One region of the Burkholderia sp. Ac-20353 genome, then DNA from elsewhere that is predicted to be linked to it. Evidence: predicted binding sites of a transcription regulator. Region 1 holds the regulator's gene; each other region holds the start of a gene.
What was found. The regulator HrcA, encoded in region 1, represses chaperone genes, less so after heat shock. The targets are predictions, from matches to a motif close to TTAGCACTCNNNNNNNNNGAGTGCTAA.

Region 1 (6,584 bases):
CCTGCGCACGGCGGCGCACGTTCTCGGTTTCGGCCTTCGCCCGCAGGAAGCTTTCCTGCAGCTCGGCGACCTTGGCTTGAGCCTCGGCGAGCGCCGCTTCGGCGGCAACGGCTGCCGGCGCGGCGCCTTGCGCTGCCTGCGTCTCGCTACCGATGTCTTCGGCCGATTGGGTAGCCGGGTTCTCTTGCGTGTTTTCCATGTCGCTGAAAGTCGATTAGAGGTTGAAGCCAAATCGGCAACCATCGGACGAAAGCCCGGCGGCACCGCACATTAGTGGTGCAGATAAGAACGAAAACAGCATTTTCAAGAGGGTTATTCGTGCGGATTCGCCAATGCCGCGAAACAAGCGCGCAGCCTGCCGGTGCACGGCCCGCACGCCCCGCCAATCGGGCGAAACGGCCTGTAACAACGCTTACCAGGCAAGTACTGGCTGGCCTCCGGGGGCTGCACTACACTGCATCTCAGGCGTCGGCGAAGCTCGTTTACCCTGACCTGTCCGCCGCCTGACAACCACCTGGCGCTGTTTTCACCCGTCTTCTCGAGGGGAGTACCGTGAAACTGACCTTTGCCATATCGGTGGTCGCGCTGGTACTCATTGCCGGCACCACCACCATCTGCCTGTCCGGGGCGGTCACCGACCGCACGACCGAATACGGAAGCGTGCAGGCGACGCTTGACCAGATGTTCAGTCCCCACCAGAAAATCTGTCGATGATGCGGCGGTCGCGTTTCGTCGGCCGGCCGTGCAGCTCGGCAGCCGGCTCGCGGTACGTCCGGCGCCGCTCCTGCTCGGCGAGCCGCGCGGCCCGGCTGGTTTCCGTCTCCGCATAAAGGGTCTGCGCGACGCTCGCCGGCCCGCGCAAGTCGCAGATGCCCAGCACGGCAATGTGCCAGACGATGCCTTCGATCGCAATCTCGACCTCGTCGCCGACCCGCACTTCCTTGGCCGGCTTCACCGGCGCGCCGCCGATCCGCACCCGGCCCTTTTCGACCGCGTCGGCCGCGAGCGTACGCGTCTTGAAGAACCGTGCGGCCCACAGCCACTTGTCGATGCGCAGCTTTGCGCCCGGTTCGGTGGAAATCCTGTAATTCATCGCTTCAGCCTACCGTTTCCGGCTGCGCCGCCTTGACCGGCCAGCCCTGCAGATTTTCCGCGACGATCTCGCCCAGCGCGCCGATCCACGCATGTGCGCCGTTCAGGCACGGAATGCGATGGAACGCCTGGCCGCCACCGGCGATGAATTCGTCGCGCACCTCCATCCCGATCTCCTCGATCGTCTCGAGACAGTCGGCCGTAAAGCCCGGGCAGAACACGTCCGCGCGCCGCACGCCGGCCGCGCCGAGCTCGCGCAGCGTCGGTGCGGTGTACGGCTGCAGCCATTCGGCCTTGCCGAAACGCGACTGGAAGGTCACGCGACATTCGATCGTCGACAGCCCGAGTGCGGCCATCAGCAGCGCGGCCGTCTGCTGGCACTGGTCGTGATACGGATCGCCGAGGTCGAGCGTGCGCTTCGGCACGCCGTGGAAGCTCAGTACGAGCTTGTCGCCGGCCGCGAAATCGGGCCGGCCATGCTGCGCCCAATACTGGCGCACCTGCTCGGCAAGCGCGTGGATATACGCCGGATGGTCGGCGTAATGGCGCACCGTGCGGATTTCCGGCTGGTTGCGCATGCGCGCGAGCGCGTCGAAGGCGGCGTCGAACGCCGTCGCAGTCGTCGACGCCGAGTATTGCGGATACATCGGCATCAGCAGCACCCGCTCGACGCCTGCGCGCTTCAGTTGCGAGAGCACCTGCGGGAGACTCGGGCTGCCGTAGCGCATCGCGTAGTCCACCAGCACGTGATAGCTGTTCGACGCGAGCAGGTGCCGCACGCCTTCGACCTGGCGCTCGGTGTGCACGCGCAGCGGCGAGCCCTCGGGCATCCAGACGGCCGCGTACTTCTTCGCGGACGCGCGGCCGCGCAGCGGCAGGATGAGCGTGCGCAGCAGAACCTGCCAGATCGCCTGCGGGATTTCGACGACGCGGGGATCGGACAGGAATTCGGCGAGATAGCGCCGGACCGCGCGCGGCGTCGGTGCGTCAGGTGTGCCGAGATTGATCAGCAGCACCGCGATGCGATGGGCGGCCGCGACGCTCGATGGCGGCTCAAGATCGAAGCGCATAAAAAGTACGTGCACGGGGCACGGAACCGGACGGCTTTCAATTATAGCGGGCCGTCCCGGACGCGGTGACTGGCCGTTCGGCCGATTGCGGCGCGCGGCGCGCCGCGGCACGATGGCGGGACGGGCTTTTGCCGGTGAAGGCTGGTGAAGGCTGGTGAAGGCTGACTATTGCTGGCTGAGCGTGAGCGACAGCAGCCGCGCGGTGATGTCGACGATCGGGATCACCCGGTTGTACGCCATGCGGGTCGGGCCGATCACGCCAAGCGTGCCGACGATCTTGCCGTTCACCTCGTAAGGCGCGGTGACGACGCTCATTTCCTCGATCGGCACGAGCGTCGATTCGCCGCCGATGAAGATCTGCACGCCCTGGGCGTGGCTCGACACGTCGAGCAATTGCAGGAGGCCGGTCTTTTGGTCGAACACGTCGAACAGCTTGCGCAGCCGCGCCATGTCGGACGACAGGTCCGCGACCTCGAGCAGGTTGCGCTCGCCGGAGATCAGCACGGTGTCCTCGGTGTCCGGCACCTCGGTGCTCGCGGTCACGGCTGCGTGCATCAGCGTGGTCATGTCGCCGCGCAGCTGGTCGATCTCGTCGCGCAGGCGGCGCCGCACCTCGTCGAACGACAGTCCGGCGAAATGCGCGTTGATGTAGTTCGATGCCTCGGTCAGCTGCGACGGCGAATAGTCGCGCGGGGTCGCGAGCATCCGGTTCTGCACATCGCCCTCGGGGGTGACGATGATCAGCAGGATGCGCTTGTCCGACAGGCGCATGAACTCGATCTGCTTGAACACGTGGCTGCGGCGCGGCGTCAGCACGACGCCCGCGAACTGCGACAGGTTCGACAGCACGCTCGCCGCGGCCGCGACCACCCTCTGCTGCGGCTCGCCGGCCTGCAGCGTGGTCTGCACCTGGCGGGCGACTGCGTCCGCGTCGATCGGCGCGTCGACCGTCAGCATCGTGTCGACGAACAGCCGATAGCCGCGCGGCGTCGGCACGCGGCCGGCCGACGTGTGCGGGCTCGAAACGAGGCCGAGCTCCTCCAGGTCGGACATCACGTTGCGGATCGTCGCCGGGCTCAGCTCGAGCCCGGAATAACGGGACAACGTGCGCGATCCGACCGGCTGACCGTCGGCGATATACCGTTCGATCAGGGTTTTCAGGAGGGTTCGTGCGCGAGGATCTAGCATGGTGGAAAATTTTAGCGCAACCGCGCGACTGCGGCGAGTGGCCGCGCCCGACATGCAATCGGGCCGGACGCGGCGCCCGGGGCCGCAAACGGTTCTTTTCGTCAACGAGCTATGGTGTAATGCCGCCATGAAAACCGGTAATCAGTTCCATACTGTCGCGCTCGTCGGCCGGAGCAACACGCCCGGCATCGCCGAGCCGCTCGCGACGCTGGCCGCCTGTATCGCGAAGCAGGGTTTCGAGGTCGTATTCGAAGCCGACACTGCGCGCGAGATCGGCATCGCTGGCTACCCGGCGCTCACCCCGGCCGAAATCGGGGCGCGTGCCGACGTGGCGGTCGTGCTCGGCGGCGACGGCACGATGCTCGGCATCGGCCGGCAGCTAGCGCCGTACAAGACGCCGCTGATCGGGATCAACCACGGGCGGCTCGGCTTCATCACGGACATCGCGGCGGCCGACATGCAGGCGCGCGTCCCCGTGATGCTGGCAGGCAAGTTCGAGCGCGAGGAGCGATCGCTGCTCGAGGCGCGGATCGTGCGCGACGGCGAGCCGATCTACCACGCACTCGCGTTCAACGACGTCGTCGTGAACCGCAGCGGCGTCTCCGGGATGGTCGAGCTGCGCGCGTCGGTCGACGGCCGGTTCATGTACAACCAGCGCTCGGACGGCCTGATCGTCGCGACGCCGACCGGCTCGACCGCGTATGCGCTGTCGTCGGCGGGGCCGATCCTGCACCCGCAGCTCCAGGGCATCGTGCTCGTGCCGATCGCGCCGCACGCGCTGTCGAACCGGCCGATCGTGCTGCCGGACGACACGAAGATTGCGATCCAGATCGTCAGCGGCCGCGACGTCAACGTGAACTTCGACATGCAGTCGTTCACCGCGCTCGAGCTGAACGACACGATCGAGGTGCGCCGCTCGAAGCACACGGTGCCGTTCCTGCATCCGATCGGCTACAGCTATTACGCGACGCTGCGCAAGAAGCTGCACTGGAACGAGCACGCATCACCCGAAGAAGACGACGACACGGCGTCCTGACGCACAACCGCCCGATACCATGCTCCGCCACCTCTCGATCCGCGACTTCGTCATCGTCGCCGCGCTCGACCTCGAATTCGACAGCGGCTTTACCGTCTTTTCCGGCGAAACCGGCGCCGGCAAATCGATCCTGATCGACGCGCTCGCGCTGGCGCTCGGCGAGCGCGCCGACGCGAGCGTCGTGCGCGCCGGCTGCAGCCGCGCCGACATCACCGCCGAATTCACGCCGCACGACCGCGTCGCGCGCTGGCTCGACGAGCACGCGTTCGACACCGAAGACGTCGTGATGCTGCGGCGCGTCATCGACGCAAACGGCCGTTCGCGCGCGTTCATCAACGGCACGAGCGCGACGCTCGCGCAGTTGCGCGAAGTCGGCGAGATGCTCGTCGACATCCACGGCCAGCACGCGCACCAGCTGCTGATGCGGCCGGACGCGCAGCGCGAGCTGTTCGACACGCACGCGGGGCTCGTCGCCGACGCCGCGAACGTCGCGCGCGCATGGCGCGTGTGGCGCGACGCAACCCAGGCGATCGACGCGGCGAAGGCGCACGAGCGCGAGCTGCAGCTCGAACGCGAGAAGCTCGCGTGGCAGCTCGCCGAGCTCGACAAGCTCGCGCCGCAACCCGGCGAATGGGACGAAGTGAGCAATGAACACAAGCGCCTGTCGCATTCGGCGAACCTGATCGATGGCGTGCAGGGCGCGCTCAACGCGCTGTCCGAAGCCGACGACGCGATGCTCGCGCAGCTCGGCGCGATCGTGTCGAAGCTGCGCAGCCTCGCCGACTACGATCCGGCGCTCGGCGACGCGCTCGCGTCGCTCGAGCCGGCCGAAATCCAGCTGCAGGAGGCCGTCTATTCGCTGTCGCACTATGCGCAGCGTCTCGACCTCGACCCGAACCGGCTCGCGCAGGTCGAAACGCGTCTCGACGCGCTGCATTCGACCGCCCGCAAGTTCCGCCTGCCGCCCGATACGCTGCACGAAGAGCACGCGGCGCGGCGCGCGCAGCTTGCCGCGCTCGATGCGGCCGCCGACCTCGGCGCGCTGGAAGCCGCGCAGGCCAAGGCATGGGACGCGTATGTCACCGACGCGAAGCGCCTGTCGAAGGCCCGCACGCAGGCCGCCAAGGCGCTCGGCACGGCAGTGACGGCCGGCATGCAGGAGCTGTCGATGGCGGGCGGCAGCTTCGACGTCACACTCGTTCCGCTCGCCGACGGCGGCCCGCACGGGCTCGAGCAGGTCGAGTTCCGCGTCGCCGGTCACCCGGGCGTGCCGCTGCGGCCGCTCGCGAAGGTCGCGTCGGGCGGCGAGCTCGCGCGGATCAGCCTCGCGCTCGCGGTCATCGCGAGCGCCGCGAGTCCGACGCCGACGCTGATCTTCGACGAAGTCGATACGGGAATCGGCGGCGGCGTCGCCGAGGTGGTCGGCCGCCTGCTGCATCAGCTCGGCCGCGACCGACAGGTGCTGTGCGTGACCCACCTGCCGCAGGTTGCGGCGCGCGGCGACCAGCACTACCAGGTCGCCAAGGGGGCGGACCACAACGGCGGCACCGTGTCGACGGTCGTCCCGCTCGACAAGGCGAGCCGTATCGAGGAAGTCGCGCGGATGCTCGGCGGCCTCGAGATCACCGCGACCACGCGCAAGCACGCGAAGGAAATGCTGGCGGCCTGACGGGCCGTTCAAACGCCCGTTTCAATCGCCCCGAACACCCGCTCCCAAAGCGCCGTCACCACCGCCCGCTCGTCGGCGACGAGCGCCGGATCGACCCGCGCCTTCTCCATCCCGTCGAGCCGCAGCTTGTGCTGCAGCTTCCGGTACTTGCGATACGCGGCGCCGACGCGTTCGGCTTCCGCGTCGCTCATCAGCCCGAAGCGCGCGACCTCGCGCAGCAGCGCGATGTTGCCCGTATTGCGGATCAGTTCCGGATCGCGCGACGCGTGCAGCAGCACCCAGAACTGGACGATGAACTCGATGTCCACCATCCCGCCCCGGTCGTGCTTCAGGTCGAACAGCTCGGTGTGGTTCGGATGGCCGGCAAACACCTTGTCGCGCATGCCGACGATTTCCGTCGCGAGCACGGCTGCGTCGCGCGGCGTCGTCAGCACCTGATCGCGGATTGCCTCGAACACAGTGCCGATCTGCGCATCGCCCGCGCTGTAGCGCGCGCGCGTCAGCGCCTGGTGCTCCCAGACCCACGCAG
Region 2 (6,584 bases), on a different contig from region 1:
CGACGGCTACATCCTCGTCGTCAATCTGCACTACGACGCGTCGACGTACCTGTACTTCAACGCGCTGCCGCCGGAAGTCGCCAAGCGCGTCCGCATCATTTCGCCGAGCACGGGCTACGGCGTCGAGGAACTCGCGCGCGCCAGCTGCGTGATTTTCGTCCGGCACATCGCCTATTTCGGCGCATGGATCGATGCGGCGCGCGCCATGAAAGTGCCGTCGTACTACTTCCTGGACGACAATCTTCCGCTGCTTGCCGAGGCGGGCGAGCTCTCGCATGGCAACGAGGACTATCGCCTCGACCAATACCGGAAGGATCTGTCCCTGTTCGACGGGATCCTGTTGTCCAGCACGAAGCTCGTCGAATACTTCGAGGAGCAACTGCTGCATGACCGGCTGTATCGCTTCCCCGTGTCCTTCTACGATCAGCGCGCGCTGCCGGTCGATTACAGCAACGAGAAGGCCGATGGCGAGCTCGTGATCGCCTGCGCGACCGGCTCGCACCGTGCCAAGGGACTTTGGGAAGTCGTTTTCCCGGCGCTTCGAAAGCTGGCGAACGAAGGTCGGAGCATTCACCTCGTCGCGCCGGAGCCGGGCGAGGACGAATACAGGAAGCTGCTCGACGACCTTCCAGCTTCCTTGCGCGTGACCTTGCTGCCGTTCGAGACTGACTACCATTACGCGATGCGCCGCTTCGCGCGGTACTCGCCGGACCTGCTGCTGCATGCGCCGAGCTCGACGATCAACAACGCCTACAAGACGCTGCACCCGCTCTTGTCCGCGCTGATCATGAACGCGGTCCCCGTGCTGCCCGATACGCAACCGTACGACCAGATCGTCGAATGCGGGAATGCGGTGTTCGTGCACGACTCCGGCAAGTCGGCGTCGTGGTATCACGCGCTCGTCGGTGCCGTGGATGATCGCGCCGGCCTCCAGCGGATCGGCGAGAACAACGCGGCGTACTGTGCGGCTCATTTCTCCGGCAAGGAAAACGCGGCCGTCCTTCAGGCCATTCTCGAGAAGCACGGCAGTGAAGTGCCGTGGGAAATCCAGGCCGATCGCCTGCACAAGCTGGCGTCCTGGTCCCGGCAGCGAACGGGTGTGGCCGGAGGAGACGTGTCGTTTACACCCGCCATCGAGCAGGCGTGCGAACTGGCCACTTTCCGGCGGATCCGCCGCTACTCGTGGCGTCACCGGATCTTCGCGGCACCGGGCAACCTGTGGAGCATGATCTCCCCGCAGTTCGCGCGCCTGAAGGCGTTCAGCGAACAGCAGGGCTGGCGGCGGAGCGGCTCTTCGCTCGAATTGAGCGATTCGCTTCACGACACGCCGTTCCACGAATACCGCGTCACGCTCCCGTCCGGCAAGTTGTCGGCACTGTGCTTCGCGCTGACGGTCGATTTCGTCAAGCAGGGCCAGTTCGGTGTCGAGCTTGTTTCGCCGGAGAACTACATCAGGGGCCACATCGTCGTCGACCTTCAGAAGCTGGATCTGACGAAGCCGGTGCGACTCGATTTCGAAAGCATCGAGATCAAGCCGGGCGAGACCTGGGGCGTGCGCGTGTTCGCAAAATCGAAGACGCCGGTGTACGTCTACGAGTTCGTCAACCGGAAGTGGTTCGGGCTGAAATTCGACGCACCCACGCCATTCATGGAAATGGTCATGTCCAGGTAGGGGAAAAAGCCAGGGCGGCAACCGGCCGCCCGTGGATTGCATGCGTCCGCCGCAGCGTCGGCGTCGATTCGCCGCTTGAACTTGCGACGGCGCAGACGTGGCTACTCGAGGGTTCTTCACGCTCATCCGTGAAGAACCTTTTTTTATTGGTGCATCGATCATGCGCATGGCGGAATGGGCGCCGCATGACGTGCGGTGCAATGAAATTTGCCAATGCGTCCGACTATCGGCGACACGCGAATCAGGAGTCGCCGATTTTCATGGCGCGTTATATTGCCGGGGATTGTCGGGGATTTCATATTTGGCGATTAACATGGATTTTGCGGCCTGCGGCCTGCGGCCTGCGTCATGCGGACGGTTTATTGAAAGGGGTGCCGTCGCCGGGCCTGCATGAGAGCCACAAACTCGAACACGTGGTCGAGACGGACGGGCGATTCGGTGCCTTCAAGCATGATGTGGATGCGCCTGTCTGAAAGTACGAATGCGTCACATACCGCTAGGCGGACCTGAAGTCATCTGCGAGAGCGCCAATTCCGGCGTTTCTCCAGGCACGAGTCTCAAGGCCAAAAAGAGGGCTGTCGACATGAGCAATTTGGAAGGGATCTTCCGCGGAGCGCTGGTTGAGCGGTTCGGCGTGCTGACACCGGGCTACGACAGCGGTTTCGTCGATTCGTATATGACGGAACAGTTCAAGAGCCGGGCGCAGGAGTACGTCAGGACGCATTACAACTCGGATCACTGCGACGGTGTCATCCAGCAGGCCTTGAACGCGGTGAACGTCCGCGAGCCTTGCGGCGCGGACGATTTCGTCATTCTCGATGTCGGCTCCGGAGCGGGCGGATCGGTGTTTTCACTGATCCGGATCTTTGGCCATTTGTCGAACGTCCGCATCATCTGCTCAGATCTTTCGATGGAGATGCTTGCCTTGTTGAGGCAGGGCCTGGTCGACATCAACTGCAAGTGCAAGGTCGACGTGCTGCAACTGAACGCCGAGCAACTCGACTTCCATGACTCGTCGGTCGACCTCGTGGTGGGCTATGCGATCGCGCATCACCTGTATCGCCCCGACCTGATGTTCAGGCACGTCGCCCGCGTGCTGAAGCCGGGTGGCCATGCGATCTTCATGGAACCCTTCGAGAACGGCAACGTGATCCTGTCTGCGGCGATGGGCATCATTCTGGCCGATAGCCGAAGCCAGCAAATCGCCGATGGCGTCCGCGAGTTCATGCGCAATATCGTCCACGACAGAAAGTCGCGCATCGGGCGCGACAAGAACGCGGAATACTTCAAGCATCTCGACGACAAGTGGATGTTCACGCGTGCCTATCTGCTCGAAAGCTTTGCGGCCGACCTGGGGCCGTTGGAGATCCGGTCTCTGCATAGTCCGGAGAAGCTGTTCGAAAACCAGATGGCCATGTTGCTGTCGCTTGGCCTGTCGCTGGACAAGGGCGCGCTGCCGGAGTGGGCATGGAACATCATTCGCATGCTCGACGAGTCGATGTCCGACGATTGCAAGGAGGACTCGCTCATCGAAGGCATGGTGCTGTTCACGAAATCGGCCTAGCGTCGGTTGTCAGAAGCCGAAGCTGACCTGCGACAGGCCGTCGATGGATGCCATGCATCCGCCCATCGCCGGCTCCGGTCCGCCCTTCGAACCGGCGATCGCGCAGACACGGCTTCCTGTCGGTTCTTCGCCCAGCCATGAAGAACCTTTCTCACTGCACCGCCGCCTCGCAACGGGGCGGTGTGCCGCCGTCGGTCCGCGAAACCGCTTCGCGGACCGTGCCGCGCGCGTCGATGCCGGCGGCGTGCACCTGAAATGGGATGGAACCCCGTGCGCGACACGAACCGTCCTCCGCCGACGCGCGACGATCGCGCGATTCCCGAAATTTTCCACCCGAATGCGCGATTTCCCTAGGTGGAACCCGGCGCCCGTTTTTCTGTCTTTCGTTATCCCGTCGTGGCGGGCCGCGGCCTGTCCATGCTTCGGTGGATTTTTATAAGCTATTGATTTTGCACTGAAAATTTTGCCTGCACCTGCCGCCCGTCCGGGCGAACTCGCGCCGGACGTCCCGTGATATCGGCGTCGCCGGCCCCTTCTTGAATTTGTCAAAACGCGTCCATATAATTAGCACTCGCTGCACGAGAGTGCTAACAATTCTCTGCCGGGCGAACCGCCGGGCAGATTCCCAAAGTGTTCTTCAATCTCAGTCAAGAGAGGAGTGGATATGAACCTTCGTCCTTTGCACGATCGCGTGATCGTCAAGCGCCTGGATCAGGAAACCAAGACGGCATCGGGCATCGTGATCCCCGACGCAGCCGCTGAGAAGCCGGATCAAGGCGAAGTCCTGGCCATCGGCCCGGGCAAGCGCGACGACAAGGGCGCGCCGATCGCGCTCGACGTGAAGGTCGGCGATCGCGTGCTGTTCGGCAAGTACGCTGGCCAGACCGTCAAGGTCGACGGCCAGGAACTGCTGGTGATGCGCGAAGAAGACATCATGGCCGTGGTCAACGCCAAGTAAGCGTCCCATAACGGTACATATTCCCAAGAATCCAAGGAGTTAGAAGATGGCAGCTAAAGACGTCGTATTCGGCGATTCCGCCCGCGCGAAGATGGTCGAAGGCGTGAACATTCTCGCCAACGCAGTGAAGGTCACGCTGGGTCCGAAGGGCCGCAACGTCGTGCTCGAGCGCAGCTTCGGCGGCCCGACGGTCACCAAGGACGGTGTGTCGGTCGCGAAGGAAATCGAGCTGAAGGACAAGCTCCAGAACATGGGCGCGCAAATGGTCAAGGAAGTCGCTTCCAAGACCAGCGACAACGCAGGCGACGGCACGACGACGGCAACCGTCCTCGCGCAATCGATCGTCCGCGAAGGCATGAAGTACGTCGCATCGGGCATGAACCCGATGGACCTGAAGCGCGGCATCGACAAGGCAGTCGCAGCGGCTGTCGAAGAGCTGAAGAAGATCAGCAAGCCGTGCACGACGAACAAGGAAATCGCTCAAGTCGGTTCGATCTCGGCGAACAGCGACACGTCGATCGGCGATCGCATCGCTGAAGCGATGGACAAGGTCGGCAAGGAAGGCGTGATCACCGTCGAAGACGGCAAGTCGCTGGCCGACGAGCTGGACGTCGTCGAAGGCATGCAATTCGACCGCGGCTACCTGTCGCCGTACTTCATCAACAACCCGGACAAGCAAGTCGCCGTCCTCGACAACCCGTTCGTGCTGCTGCACGACAAGAAGGTGTCGAACATCCGCGATCTGCTGCCGGTGCTCGAGCAAGTCGCAAAGGCTGGCCGTCCGCTGCTGATCATCGCTGAAGACGTCGAAGGCGAAGCGCTCGCAACGCTGGTCGTCAACAACATCCGCGGCATCCTGAAGACCGTTGCGGTCAAGGCGCCGGGCTTCGGCGATCGTCGCAAGGCGATGCTGGAAGACATCGCGATCCTGACCGGCGGTCAGGTCGTCGCGGAAGAAACCGGCCTGACGCTCGAGAAGGCAACGCTGGCCGAACTGGGCCAGGCGAAGCGCATCGAAGTGGGCAAGGAAAACACGACGATCATCGACGGCGCAGGCGAAGCCGTGAACATCGAAGCGCGCGTGAAGCAAGTGCGCACGCAGATCGAAGAAGCGACGTCGGACTACGACCGTGAAAAGCTGCAAGAGCGCGTGGCCAAGCTGGCCGGCGGTGTGGCAGTGATCAAGGTCGGCGCTGCGACCGAAGTCGAAATGAAGGAAAAGAAGGCACGTGTCGAAGACGCACTGCACGCAACGCGCGCGGCTGTGGAAGAAGGCATCGTGGCTGGCGGCGGCGTCGCGCTGATCCGCGCTCGCACCGCGATCGCAGGCCTGACCGGCGTCAACGCCGACCAGAACGCCGGCATCAAGATCGTGCTGCGCGCAATGGAAGAGCCGCTGCGCCAGATCGTCACGAACGGCGGCGAAGAAGCGAGCGTCGTGGTGGCGGCAGTTGCTGCAGGCCAGGGCAACTACGGCTACAACGCAGCGACGGGCGAGTACGTCGACATGGTCGAGGCTGGTGTTGTCGACCCGACCAAGGTCACGCGCACCGCACTGCAGAACGCAGCTTCGGTCGCAGGCCTGCTGCTGACGACGGACGCAGCTGTCGCAGAACTGCCGAAGGAAGACGCTCCGATGGCGGGCGGCATGCCGGGCGGCATGGGCGGCATGGGCATGGACATGTAATCGACTTCGGTCGATGGTGTCCGGAACGCGCGGCGACGCGCGTTCCAGCCAAAAAAAGACCCGCAGCGATGCGGGTCTTTTTTTATTTCTTCATTTCTCAATGCCGGTGCGACGTCCTCGGCAGCAGGTCCGGCGTTGCGGCAGGCGGCGACGCGTCGTCGTCGTTGCTGCGCGCCCAGAAGAAGCGATCCGGCAGGTAAGCGCCCATGCCCGGCCGGAACGCGTCGCGCACGGCCTGGAACAGGTATTCCTGCGCCTCGCGCACCGCTTCGGGCGGCTCCTGCCCGTTCGCGAGCAGCGCGGCGATCGCCGCACCGAGCGTATCGGTGAGGCCCATCAGCCGATGCGGCGGGCGGTCCCACATGTCCTCGCGAATCTGGCCTTCCTCGCCGTACAGCGTATTGACGAGGCGGTGCGAACCGGCTTCGGACGCGAGGATGTATTCGCAGCCCTGCGACAGCAGATGCGACAGCGCGGCGTCGAGGTTCGGCGCTTCCGCGTCGCCGTCCGGTTGCGCGAGCGCGATCAGCGTCGCGTAGTCGGCGACGAGCAGCGTCGTCTGCGGGGCGAGCAGGTCGGCGATCGATTCGCGCAGGTCGTCGGCGGCCAGCACGTGCTCGTCGTCGAGCGTGAAGTCCGGCGCGAGCACGAGCGGCACGCCATCGTAGTCGGCGACCACCTCGGCGATCGCGCTCACGACTTC
Region 3 (6,584 bases), on a different contig from region 1:
GAGGAAGTCGGGCGCGCGCTGAACGAGGAGGGCATCGCGGTGCGCTCCGGGCATCACTGCGCGCAGCCGATCCTCCGGCGCTTCGGGCTCGAGGCGACCGTGCGGCCGTCGCTGGCGTTTTACAACACCTGCGATGAAGTCGATGCGCTGGTGCGCGTCGTGCGGAGGTTGGCGTCACGGCGTTGACGTCGCGCGGGAGCCGCTTGCGTATGCCGTCAACGGTGTTGCGCAAGCGGCTTGCCGCAGGAAGGGGTTTTCGATGGCTACGTTTCGCGCGGACCTTGCGACGCTCTGGCGTAGTAGATGTCCCACTCCGTTTCTTCGACCTTTCGGAAGCCGTGCTGCTGATAGAAGCGGTTTGAATCGCTGTCGCGCAGCGCGCCGACCTTGACCGGCAGCGATTGCGAATCGGCGTCGGCGAAGATCGCAGCGAGCACCGCCGAACCGATTCCCCGGCCCTGATGCGCGGGGACGATGTACAGGTGTTCAAGCGCCAGATGGTCACCGGCTGGCTTTGCTACAACGAAGCCCACGTTGACGCTATCGACCACGATGAACCGGCAGAAGGCCGGATCGAACGACGACAGGAACCGATCTCTCGCCCGCTGCGGATCGAAGCGGCCGATACGCTCCAGGCTTTCCTGCATGGCTGCGATACGCATCTGCACCAGTAAGTCGGCATCGTCGTGCGTCGTCGTTGCGAATGTCACGTTCATCAGTGTTTGGTCACGATTGAAGATGGCAGCATGGAATCTGTCATCGCGAAGTTGCGAGGTTAAAGTCGCTGGATATTGTAGTCTGCTCATTTCGCCATTAATATCGATTCCCCATCTAATTCCATACGGCGAATACCAGCATGACCGACGAAGCTATTTCCGCTACTTCGGTAGCGTACCCGGTTGAACAGCAACTGCACGCTTATAACGCACGAGATATCGACGCGTTCATGCAGTGGTGGGCGGAAGACTGCGAATATTATGAATTCCCGTCGCGGCTGCTTGCGCGAGGTGCGGACGAAATACGCGAGCGCCACGCCAAACGTTTCGAAGAATCGAATCTGTTCGGGCGACTGCTCCATCGCGCGGTCGTCGGAAACGTGGTCGTCGATCAGGAACGAGTCACGCGAACCTTTCCGGAAGGTACGGGGGAGGTGGACGTAGTCGCGATTTATGAAGTGTCGAACGGCAAGATCGCGAAAGCCTGGTTCAAGGTGGGTACGCCAGAATTACATAAAAATTCGACGGTCACTAATATGATACGCATTGCACACGTCGGTGACGCCGATCGCCTGGCTGAATTGAAGCGTGAAACGTTCCGCGAAACGTTTGTCGAGGGCTTCGGGATACCTTATGGCGCTGAGGATCTCGCGGCTTATGAAGCCGCAAGTTACTCGCCGGAAGTCGTCAGGGGCCAGCTGCTGGATCCGGAGCACCGAACCTGGGTGGTCGAGGCGAGTGATCAGTCGTTGGTTGGTTATGCGTTTGTCGGTCCGTGCAAATTGCCGCATCCCGAAGTGAAGAACGGAGACGGGGAGATTTGCCAGATTTACCTGCGTCGCAACGCGCAAGGTACCGGGGCCGGTCAGCGCCTGCTCGGTCTTGCAATCGACTTTCTTGCGGAGAACCGGCCCGGCCCGATCTGGCTCGGCGTATGGTCCGGTAACGAGAAGGCCATTGCATTCTATGAGCGGGCCGGGTTCAAGCGCGTCGGCGGTTATGAATTCAAGGTCGGAAGCTCGACCGATGCCGAGTTTATCTATCGTCGCTAACGTGTTCGATTGATCCATGCGCGCGGATCCGGCCACCTCGCATTGGCGTCGCTTGCCTGCGCGTTGAGACCACGGATAAAAAACAACGCGTGGCGATCTGAGTTGCCACGCGTTGCGTTTTCTCCGCAGCCTCCACCGTGCCGGTTATCCGGCACACGAGGCCATGTTCAGAAATCGAACCCCGGCCCACCCGCACCCGGCGCGCCGGGCGTCGCGGCCGGCGCCGGATCCTTCGGCGCTTCATGCACGGTCGCATCGGTCGTCAGCAGCAGCCCCGCGACCGACGCAGCGTTCTGTAGCGCGGTGCGCGTGACCTTGGTCGGATCGAGCACGCCAGATTCGACGAGGTCGCCGTATTCACCGGTCTGCGCGTTATACCCGAAGTTGCCCGAGCCTTCCGCGACCTTCGCGACGACCACGCTCGCTTCTTCGCCCGCGTTCGTGACGATCTGGCGCAGCGGTTCCTCGAGCGCGCGCAGCACGATCTTGACGCCCGCGTTCTGGTCGGCGTTTGCGCCGGTCAGCTCGCGGATCGCCTGCTTCACGCGGATCAGCGCGACACCGCCGCCCGGCACGATGCCTTCCTCGACGGCCGCGCGCGTTGCATGCAGCGCGTCGTCGACGCGATCCTTCTTCTCCTTGACCTCGATTTCCGTCGCACCGCCGACCTTGATCACCGCGACGCCGCCCGCGAGCTTCGCGACGCGTTCCTGCAGCTTCTCGCGATCGTAGTCCGACGTCGCGTCGCCGATCTGCACGCGAATCTGCTTCACGCGCGCCTCGATATTCGCCGCGTTGCCGGCGCCGTCGATCACCGTCGTGTTTTCCTTGCCGACCTCGATGCGCTTCGCCTGCCCGAGCTCCGCGAGCGTCGTCTTCTCGAGCGTCAGGCCCGTTTCCTCGGCGATCACCTGGCCGCCGGTCAGGATCGCGATGTCCTCGAGCAGTGCCTTGCGGCGGTCGCCGAAGCCCGGTGCCTTGACCGCGACGGTCTTCAGGATTCCTCGCAGGTTGTTCACGACGAGCGTCGCGAGCGCTTCGCCCTCGACGTCTTCCGCGATGATCAGCAGCGGCCGGCCGGACTTCGCGACCTGTTCGAGCACCGGCAGCAGGTCGCGGATGTTCGCGATCTTCTTGTCGTGCAGCAGGATGTACGGGTTCTCGATCTCGGCGATCTGTTTGTCCGCGTTGTTGATGAAGTACGGCGACAGATAGCCGCGATCGAACTGCAGCCCTTCGACGACGTCGAGTTCGTCGGCGAGCGACTTGCCGTCCTCGACGGTGATCACGCCTTCCTTGCCGACGCGGTCGATCGCCTCGGCGATGCGCTGGCCGATCGATTCCTCGCCGTTCGCGGAGATCGTCGCGACCTGCGCGATTTCCTTGCTCGTCGTGGTCGGCCTGCTGATCTTCTTCAGCTCTTCGACGGCCGCCGCGACGGCCTTGTCGATGCCGCGCTTCAGGTCGAGCGGGTTGAGCCCCGCGGCGACGTATTTCTGCCCTTCGCGGACGATCGCCTGCGCGAGCACGGTGGCTGTCGTCGTGCCGTCGCCGGCCGCGTCGCTCGTGCGCGACGCGACCTCCTTCACAAGCTGCGCGCCGATGTTCTGCAGCTTGTCGGCGAGCTCGATTTCCTTCGCAACCGACACGCCATCCTTCGTGACGACCGGCGCGCCGAAGCTGCGCTCGAGCACGACGTTGCGGCCTTTCGGCCCGAGCGTGACCTTTACCGCGTTCGCGAGAATGTTCACGCCTTCGGTCAGTTTCGCGCGGGCGACGTCGCTGAAGATGATGTCCTTTGCTGCCATGATTGCGCTCCGTTATTGATTGACGACGGCGACGATGTCTTCCTCGCGCAACACGAGAAGTTCATCGCCGTTCACCTTGACCGACTGGCCCGCGTACTTGCCGAACAGCACGCGCTCGCCGACCGTCAGGTCGGGCGCGATGCGCTGGCCGTCGGCGTCCCGGCGGCCAGGACCGACCGCGATCACTTCGCCCTGGTCGGGCTTTTCCGCGGCGCTGTCGGGAATCACGATGCCCGAAGCGGTGGTGGTTTCATGGTCGAGTCGCTTCACGATGACCCGATCGTGCAAGGGGCGTAGGCTCATCTGTCCGTCCTGTTCTGTCGAGATTGGTTGGCACTCTTTATCAGAGAGTGCTGACGAGTATAAAAACGGACGCCGGTGCGATCCAATAACGGATTCCGAAAAGCATTTGCGTGCGGGCGCTTTGGACGCGCGTACGGCAGCGAAACAGCAAAGTGCTCGATTCCGGGAAAGCATTTGCGCCGTCGTGCAAAGCGCGTGCGTCCGGCGGCTATTGCGTCGCAGCCTGCTGTGGCGACGGCGTGCAGATCGCCCGGATCTTCTCGCCCGCGAGCACGCGTTTCACGAACGGGATCGAATCGGCAAGCGACGCGTTGACGGTGCCGTTGTGTTCCCGGCCCGCGTAGAGGTGCGCCTCGACCGTCGTGCCGGCCGCGCACGCATCTTTCGCGAGCGCGAGTTCGAGCGGCGCGAGCCCGTCGTCCGCACCCGCGCCGATGAACACGGGCGTGTCGATCTTCAGCGTCGGGTACTTCAGGTATTCGTCCCACCACGCCTTCAGCCGCGCGTCGCCGCCGGGTTTCACGGTGTTCGCGTGCGTGAGGTGCGCGAGCGCCGCGTCGTCCTCGAGCGACGCGAGGCAACTGACGCGCGCCTGTTCGAGAATCGGCAGCGCGGTGTCGGTCAGCACTTCATCCGCGCGCAGCGTCGGATCGATCTGCTGCGCGGACAGCACCGAATAGAACTGGTAAGCGAGCGTCGGATCGACGCGGTTCGGCTCGCGCCGATACGCGGTTTCGAACTTCGGCAGCGACGCGAGCGTCGCGCGTGGCGCGTTGTAGATCACGCCGGTCGCCACCGTCGCGCGGATCGCGAGGTCGGGTGCATAGCCGGGCGCGTATCCTGCCGCCGCGACGACCGCGGAGCCGCCTTGCGACTGGCCGACCAGCACGACTTCGTTCGCGAGGTCGGGCTCGGCATGAAGCACCGCGCGCGCACTGTCGAGCAGCGTGTAGCTGTTCGAGCGGTTGTTGAGTTGCGGATTCGGTCCTGGCGTGCCGAGCCCCTGATAGTCGGTCGCGACGACTGCGAAGCCCTGTTGCAGCCATGCGTTCAGGTAGCGCACGTCGCGATACGAGCGGCCGAACCACGACGGTGCGCAGATGTCGGCCATCCCGAACGTGCCGTGCGCCCATGCGACGATCGGCCAGCCGCCGGCGGGCGGCGTGCCGCGCGGCACGAACAGCGCGCCCGACACGGCGATCGGCGTGCGGCCGCCAACGCCGTCGGTCGACGAATACAGGATGCGAAGCTGCCGCGCGGCGCTCGCGAGACCGAGCGTCGCGGGCAGCGGCTCGGAGCGCAGCAGCACGCCGGGCGTGGCGGGAATGTCCCGGTCCCATGTGTAGAACGCGGATACGCGGCCGTCGCCTTGCAGTGGATCGGGTGCCGGCACGCGGGCGGCAGACGCCGCGAGCGAAGGGACGGACGACGCGGCGAGCGCCGAAACCAGCAGTGTGCGCGCGGCGACGCCGCGCAGATGCAAGAGTGTCATGGTCGGGTGGATGTGAATGAAGTCGGAACGGGATGCGACGCGCGCAGCGCTAAATGGGCCGCATGAGGCCGCACGAGGCCGCACGAGGGCCGCATGAGGACCGCGCGACGCGAGCGGGTTGCGATGCAAGATTCGAACCAGCGAGTTGCGCTGTGCATCGCCGTCGGTACTGCCGGCTCGTGATGCGATTCGCGTTGCCGTCACCGGTTTGCGAACTGTGTTGCACGCAGCAAAGCGGGTCACGCGCTGCTGCTCCTGCAGCAGGTTCACGCGCACGATTCGCATGACGCCTGGCATCGGCCGCATGCCCGCATCGGACAGACAGCGATCCACGCGTATGCACGTCGCTGGCACGATTGCTGCTGATCCCGTCACGGCAGGCCGCCATCCGGCGGCACGATTCGTTCAACCGGAAAAGGACTCCACATCCATGTCAGTCACTCAAGCCATCGACAGCGGCGAACTCGTGGCGTTCGTCGAAAGCGCGGCGCGCGAATTCGCGCAGGCTGCGCGCGTGCTCAATGAAACGCGCACGCTGTCCGCGACCAACACGTTCCAGGCATTCCAGCGTGTGCCTGGCACGGAGCTCGTCGTCGCGCTGTCGGCGCCGAGTCCGTGGGCCGCGTCGCAGGAGATCCAGCCCGTCGTCGTGACGCTCGACGGCGACGTGCTGCACGGCGACGCGCACGCGGGCGGCAACGGTACGCGCTACGCAGGCGTGTTCCGCGAGGCGCCCGAGGTCGACGTCGTGATCCACGTGCATGGCCCGTATCTCGGCGCGTGGGCGAGCGCGCACCGCTCGCTGCCGATCCTCTATGCGCCGGCCGCGCGCTACACGCGCGCGCGGGAGATCCCGGTCTACGTCGACCGCCGGCCCGGCGAGTCACGCTTCATCGTCGACACGATCCACCGCGATCCGGACGTTCCGGCGATTCTCGAGGCGAACGGCGGCGCGACGTTCTGGGGCAAGTCGATTCTCGACGTGTCGAAGTACATCCTGATCCTCGAGGAAGCCGCGTACTTCCAGGCGCTCGCGCAGCCGCTCGGCGGCTCGCAGGCATTCGGGCCGGGCGCGCTCGAGCAGCAATGGAAGATGACCGGGCTCGCGTGAGCGCGGTGCCGCGCGACGGTTGCAATCCGGACGACGTCATACCGATAGCTCGATGAATTGGTTCGTCGCCGGCGCGGGCCTTGCTATCGTCGGGCTTTCCCC

Region 2: groES (co-chaperone GroES) is a predicted target of HrcA. The motif match lies at 3,801-3,827, and genes of this name have one in related genera.
Region 3: G3N94_RS24120 (co-chaperone GroES) is a predicted target of HrcA. The motif match lies at 3,907-3,933, and genes of this name have one in related genera.

Annotation. Positions count from the first base shown of each region.
Region 1 is NZ_JAAGPL010000087.1:16,643-23,226, reverse strand. It holds gene grpE (nucleotide exchange factor GrpE) at 1-199, opposite strand, end outside; gene G3N94_RS23420 (hypothetical protein) at 553-714, shown strand; gene G3N94_RS23415 (RNA-binding S4 domain-containing protein) at 686-1,093, opposite strand; gene hemH (ferrochelatase) at 1,098-2,162, opposite strand; gene hrcA (heat-inducible transcriptional repressor HrcA) at 2,328-3,350, opposite strand; gene G3N94_RS23400 (NAD kinase) at 3,478-4,386, shown strand; gene recN (DNA repair protein RecN) at 4,406-6,055, shown strand; gene glnE (bifunctional [glutamate--ammonia ligase]-adenylyl-L-tyrosine phosphorylase/[glutamate--ammonia-ligase] adenylyltransferase) at 6,064-6,584, opposite strand, start outside.
Region 2 is NZ_JAAGPL010000161.1:791-7,374, reverse strand. It holds gene G3N94_RS30765 (glycosyltransferase) at 1-1,672, shown strand, start outside; gene G3N94_RS30760 (hypothetical protein) at 1,873-2,145, shown strand; gene G3N94_RS30755 (class I SAM-dependent methyltransferase) at 2,154-3,236, shown strand; gene groES (co-chaperone GroES) at 3,901-4,194, shown strand; gene groL (chaperonin GroEL) at 4,241-5,881, shown strand; gene G3N94_RS30740 (hydroxymethylpyrimidine/phosphomethylpyrimidine kinase) at 5,979-6,584, opposite strand, start outside.
Region 3 is NZ_JAAGPL010000092.1:1,469-8,052, forward strand. It holds partial or broken gene G3N94_RS24095 (family 2A encapsulin nanocompartment cargo protein cysteine desulfurase) at 1-186, shown strand, start outside; gene G3N94_RS24100 (GNAT family N-acetyltransferase) at 264-716, opposite strand; gene G3N94_RS42565 (GNAT family N-acetyltransferase) at 857-1,768, shown strand; gene groL (chaperonin GroEL) at 1,936-3,576, opposite strand; gene G3N94_RS24120 (co-chaperone GroES) at 3,589-3,879, opposite strand; gene G3N94_RS24125 (alpha/beta fold hydrolase) at 4,088-5,371, opposite strand; gene G3N94_RS24130 (class II aldolase/adducin family protein) at 5,802-6,482, shown strand.